DNA from 2 places in the Fervidobacterium sp. genome. Region 1 is predicted to be linked to the other one. Evidence: riboswitches for the same ligand, from Rfam matches in the RefSeq annotation. Region 1 holds a riboswitch; the other holds the start of a gene.
What was found. Region 1 has a riboswitch for cobalamin ahead of AC3M61_RS08305 (ABC transporter substrate-binding protein). Riboswitches for the same ligand answer to the same signal wherever they lie in the genome.

Region 1 (3,180 bases):
AAGCACTGCAAAGATAAAACTCATCGTAGGAACACTCACATATGCAATAGAGTTTACAATAAAGTATATTGCTAACAGAGCACCAAAACTAGCGCCGGCAGATGTTCCAATAAGATAAGGGTCGACAAGTGGATTTTTCATTATTGCTTGAAATATGTTTCCTACCAACGATAACGCTATCCCTGTTAATGTTGCCATTAAGACCCTTGGAAATCTTAGGTTCCATACCATGTATTTCTCAGCGCTTTCTTGTTGGAGAAGTTGAAATATTTTTAAAGGACTTACATACACTGTTCCAAAGGACAAGTTGAAAACAAATACAATGACGAAAATAAAGGGGAGGGAATACCCCCCCAGCGTTTGGAACCAGTTTTTGTCCCTAGCCAATTATTACTTACCTCCGTAGAAGAAACTGTAGAAAACATCTAGATAATTAAACAAGTGTGGCGCTGCTTGGCTAACTTCATCACCATCAACTACAAAAACTTTACCTTGTTTTACTGCTTTTAAATTCTTCATTATTGGATGGTTTTTCACGGCTTTTTCGACTTCTTTTGGGTCACCGTATGCACCTATTATTATGATATCTGGGTCGTTTTTAACAAGCCATTCCCAACTTACAGGTAACCATCCATTATTTCCCGTGTATGGAGCTGCTATATTTCTACCACCGGCGATGACAATGAGTTCGTTCATGTACGAACCAGTTCCTGCTGTCCATAGTTGTTTTGCATTTTCATCAGGTGTGGTTATTGTGAAAAACACGGTCGGTCTGTTCTCCAATGGGATTTTTGAAGTTTTTTGACCCATTTCTTTCATCTTATCTCTGAGCTCAGAGACAATTTTGTCAGCCTTGGCTTTGACATTGAAAATCGCCCCTAGTTGACCAACAGCTTTAATTATATCTGTTAAAGTGTTTGCGTTTAAAACATAAGCTGTGAGATTAGCTTTTTCTAGCTTTTCCACTTCTGGGAATTGGAAACCACCAAACATGATAACGAGATCCGGCTTGAGAGAATAAATTTTTTCGATGTTTAAAGGCACCATGTTCCCTATATCCTCTGCCTTTTTGTAGCTATCCCAAGTAGTAACAGCAACGATACGGTTTTCGAGTCCAAGAGCTTGAAGATATCTTGTCGCACTTGGGGCAGCCGAGACAACTCTTCGTGGTGGCATTGGAATATTCACAATCCTTCCGGCATCATCAACGACCGCAATAGCAAATGAAAGAACTCCTACAATAAGCATGAATATCACGAAAAGCTTTTTCAGAGAATCAAGAGAAAACGACTTGACCATACAAAAACCCTCCCTCTTTGCAAAAATTTGTTGCCATCCCCAGGCTACGTGGTGGATGGCTACCTTCCTTCGTATGTTAGGTCTCCCGACTCGCGGATCATCCTACTCCCTGCGCCTTCCCAGCTTTAAAGCCAGTGGCATTTTGCAGGTTTCGTCCCCGCTCACGGTGGCGGCCCCGTGCCGGATTTTCACCGGACTTCCCTTGAACATACGAAGGGAGGTTTATTTTAACTTGTTTTCAGGTACTATTATACTACCACCATTAATCAGTGACAACAGGTTTTATTGGCATCTGTATTTATTGAACCTGTTCTATTAGATTTTAACGCCGATTTTCGTAAGTGGATCACGTATATAATTGAGTATGCACCTGTAATTAGGAGCATAAGGTCCCCAGGACTCGGTTTATAGATTTCTTCGTCTATAAGGATATTAACTATAGAAAATGCGAACGCGAAGAATACATATCCTGCAGCAATCAAGAAAAGTATGCTTGCAACATACAAGTGTGCGATTTTAAAAGTGTACGCATTACTTCCAAATTCTTGGAAACCTGATATTAGAACGGACATAAACGACAGTATCACCAAGGAGAATACGTATTGTCCTTCGGCAACGTATAAAACGAAAGTTACCACGGAAAGAACTAACATCACTGCAAGCATTCTGTTGATACTTCTCATAATATCCACCTTCCTACTGTGTATACTACCAACGAAAGCAGGTAGGAAATAGCAAGACTGTAAAAGATTGCAAATAATGTATATTTTGAACTGTTCGTTTCGCTTTTTATTGCTGCAAGTGTAGCAAAACATGGCATATAACCAAGTATAAAGGTCATTAGTGTCGCACCTACGAGAGGGTCGAAATGAATATTAGACACATTGCCGTAAAATTGGGAAAGTGAAGATACTATGACTTCCTTTGCAACTCCGCCAAATATAAGAGCTGACACTATTTGCCATGAAAATCCTAAAGGTGCAAACAATGGTTGAAGGAATTTTCCAAGCATAGAAACAAAGCTGTTATCTACGTTTCCTCTACCTGGAAAATAAGTTAACGCCCAAATTACAATACTTGCAGCAAAAATAATCGTTCCAGCTTTTTCAAGGAAATGCTTTCCTCTATTCCAGACGTAAGTCAAAACATTTGAGAGCTTAGGAAATCTATACCTAGGTAATTCCATAACAAGAGGTACGGATTGTCCTTTCAGGATAACTTTGTTTACTATCCTCGATGAGAAAGCTGTGAGAAGAAGACTCAAAGCATATATTGCAAAAAACGCTTCTGCTTTGTGGTTCGGAAATGCAATGCTTACGATTAGCAAATACACGGGAATCCTTGCACTACAACTAATGAAAGGTGAAACCAAGATAGTTGTAACTCTTTCGCGTTCGTCCGCTAACCCGCGGGCTGCCATGACGCTGCTTACGTTACACCCAAAACCTAACAGCAATGTCATGAAAGACCTACCGGTTAATCTCAATGAATACATCAACTTGTCGACTAAAAAGGCTATTCGTGGGAGATAACCGCTCTCTTCCATGATTCCAAGTGCAAAGAAGAGCGCAAAGATACTTGGGACAAAAGCCAAAACACTACCTACACCACTTATGATTCCTTGCGATATTAATGAACTTACTATAGTTTCACTTCCTACAGAATCTGCGATTTTTTCAAAAAGGTACTCAAGTAACCCTACCAAAGGTTCCGATACCTTGAAAGTAAAATTGAACGCCAAGTACATTAGAGCCAAGAATATGGGAATACCTATATACTTATGTGTCAAAACGTGGTCGAGTGCTTCTGTAACTGTAAGTGTTTCGTCTGTTCTTTGAATCGAAAGCTGGACAACGTTTGTTATGTATTCGTATTTCGTCA
Region 2 (3,180 bases), on a different contig from region 1:
TTTTTGTGCTTCGGTGATAGGAGATGGTATCATCAAATAGTCAGATATCTGAGCTGCAATTTCGGGTCTCAGAATGAAGTTTATAAATTTGTATGCCAAGTCCTTGTTTTTGGCATCTTTTAGAATTACCATGTTGTCAATCCAGAGCGTTCCACCTTCCTTTGGAACAAAGAACTCAAAATTCTCTAATTCTTCTTCGGGAATCAATTGGAACACGTTCTCAGGATATCCGTGCACAACCCAGAACTCGCCATTTACAACACCCTGTGCATATGTAGTTGCGTCGAATTTGACGATATTTTCTTTCCATTTCAATATGACCTGCTTTGCCTGTTCGATTTCGTCCGGATTTGTTGTGTTCACCGAATATCCAAGATATTTCAGAGCTGCTCCAAAAACTTCGCGCATATCATCAAGAAGTGTCATTTTGCCTTTCAAATCAGTGCGTTCGTATATGCTCCAAGATTTTTCATAGTCTTTGAGGTATTTTTTGTTGACTATCAAACCTGTAGTGCCCATCATATATGGGACTGAATACTCGTGATTTGGGTCATATGTTGTTTTGGATAAGACGAGTGGATCGATATTTTTGAAATTTGGTATTTTGCTTAAGTCAAGTTTTTCCAAAAGTCCTTCGTTGATCATCATTTTAACGTGGTCACCCGATGGGAAAACGATGTCGTATCCTGTTCCACCCGATTTAATCTTTGCAAACATCTCTTCGTTTGACGCGAATGCGTCGTAGATAACTTTGCAGTTGTACTCTTTTTCAAATTGTTGGATAACTTCCTCTGGAATATAATCTGCCCAGTTGTAGATGCGCAAAACATTTGACTTGTTGCATGAAGAAAGTAAGAAAACGGTCAGGATAGACACAACTACAAAGGTAACCAAGAAAAGTCTTTTCATAATCCTTCCTCCTCCCACCTAAATTTGTGAAAAAGGCTTATTATCTTTAATAATTATAGCACAAACTCAAAATTTCAAAAGAAAGCAATGTTGCAAAATTCTTGGATTTTAAGTTAAAATATAAACAAACGAATAATCACAACCTACATAGTGCACGGGAACACCGGTGCAAATCCGGGGCTGCCCAGCAACCGTGAGTGGGGACGAAATCCGCATAAACGCCACTGGCTCTGATTCGAGCTGGGAAGGCGCGGAGAGTAGGATGATCCACAAGCCGGGAGACCGACTATGTGGGAATCAATTCCCGACAGCTCGGGCTGTCTGGGAAATTTTTTCTTTGATTAAAAGCAAAAAAGGGGGGTAAGTATGGAAAAAGAAAGGTTTGAAAACGTTTTGAAAGATAGTATCATGAGACGTTTGAACAATTTGACAAAACCGATTGGTAGTCTCGGATATTTGGAAGAAATCGCCTTGAAAATGGGACTAATTCAGAACAAAGTGCTGCCAGAACTTCCGAAAGTTAAGAGAATTTATGTGTTCGCTGCCGACCATGGTGTTGTTGAACAAGGAGTTTCTGCTTATCCAAAACAAGTTACATACCAAATGGTTTTGAATTTTCTTAACGGTGGTGCGGCTATAAACGTATTTGGTAGGCATGTTGGAGCGGATGTTTACGTGGTCGATGCCGGAGTCGATGGAGACTTTGAATTTTCACATCCAAAGTTAATCAATGCAAAAATTGGTTATGGTACAGCTGATTTTACCAAAGGTCCTGCAATGACAAGAACACAAGCAATCGAATGTATTGAAAATGGAAAAAAGATAGCAAGAAAAGCAATAGAAGAAGGTGCAGACCTTCTTGTTGTTGGCGATATGGGGATAGGTAATACTACAACAGCGACAGCTATTTCCGTAGCTTTTGGGTTTGATATAGAAGATATTCTGGACATAGGTACTCCTATCAACAACGATGCATTAAAAAGAAAACGTCAAGCTGTGGAAAAGGCTATGGAAGTAAATAAACCCAATGCCAAAGATCCTATTGATGTACTCGAGAAAGTCGGAGGTTTTTGTATTGGTCAGATGGCAGGATTTATCATTGAGGCAGCAAGTAGACATATTCCAGTCGTTGTAGATGGTTTCCCTACGACTGCAGCTCTCCTGATAGCTTGGAAGCTTGAACCTAGGGTGCTTGATTTTGTCTTCGCTGGTCATAAATCTAAGGTGAAAGGGCACAAGGTTTTACTTGATGCGATGAACCTTAGGCCCATTCTTGACTTAGATATGAGACTTGGTGAAGGAACTGGAGGAGCTTTAGCGATTTCCATTATAGAGGCTGCGATAAAGATGATACGAGAAATGGCAACATTCGATGATGCGGGTGTATCTAAAGGAAGTGATTCAGTTTGATACTTGTAACTGGCGGAATGAAATCAGGTAAGAGTACGTTTGCACTAAACCTAGCTTTAAAATACACCAAACGAGCATTTTTGGCAACTGGCGTTCCGTTTGATGACGAAATGAGGTTGAGAATCGAAAAGCATAAAGCTGAAAGAAAGGGGCTTTTCGATACTTTCGAAGAACCTGTCAATGTAACGGAAGTTCTCAAAAATATAGATGACAAGTACGATGTTATCCTTTTTGAATGCCTTACAACCTACCTTGGCAACCTTTACTATTATCAACTTGATGTTCAGGAGCGTATTGACAGGCTTGTAGATGTTCTAACCAATATAAAATGCGAGGTTATCGTAGTCACCAATGAAGTTGGTTGGGGAATTATACCTGAAAACCCAACAGCCAGGCAGTATGCCGAAATGCTTGGAAAAACTAACACACGACTGGCTAAGCTTGCAAAAGAAGTCTACCTTGTTGTCTCCGGAATAGGGGTGCGTATTAAATGAGCCAGCTATTAGGTACAACATCCTGGGTCATACCTGGCACTTATTATGAGAATGTTGAGTATATAACTCGAAAGTTTCGTAATTTTGATTTCATCGAGCTACTCGTTTACACTTGGGATGATGATACTTACAGATTATTTGAGCAAGAAAAAGAGCATTTACGCAAAATTGCGCTGGAAAAACGAATAAAATACACTGTTCATCTTCCAACAGATAACCTTACAAACATTTTAAACGCATTTAAATATCTTGAAATGAACTTGGATATAGCAAATTATGTGCTACATCCTTTCGGAGATTGCACGGAAAGAGATAAAGAATTATTCCATAGTCTTTTATCACACCCAAAGATTTCTATTGAAAACCT

Region 2: it holds a riboswitch for cobalamin, as region 1 does, so the genes downstream of both, cobT (nicotinate-nucleotide--dimethylbenzimidazole phosphoribosyltransferase) here and AC3M61_RS08305 (ABC transporter substrate-binding protein) in region 1, are expected to answer to the same signal.

The regions. Positions count from the first base shown of each region.
Region 1 is NZ_DBOLZL010000022.1:149,297-152,476, reverse strand. It holds gene AC3M61_RS08310 (FecCD family ABC transporter permease) at 1-387, opposite strand, end outside; gene AC3M61_RS08305 (ABC transporter substrate-binding protein) at 391-1,299, opposite strand; cobalamin riboswitch at 1,358-1,525, opposite strand; gene AC3M61_RS08300 (hypothetical protein) at 1,566-1,982, opposite strand; gene feoB (ferrous iron transport protein B) at 1,979-3,180, opposite strand, start outside.
Region 2 is NZ_DBOLZL010000010.1:106,122-109,301, forward strand. It holds gene AC3M61_RS02635 (extracellular solute-binding protein) at 1-909, opposite strand, end outside; cobalamin riboswitch at 1,041-1,214, shown strand; gene cobT (nicotinate-nucleotide--dimethylbenzimidazole phosphoribosyltransferase) at 1,276-2,319, shown strand; gene cobU (bifunctional adenosylcobinamide kinase/adenosylcobinamide-phosphate guanylyltransferase) at 2,316-2,813, shown strand; gene cbiR (cobamide remodeling phosphodiesterase CbiR) at 2,810-3,180, shown strand, end outside.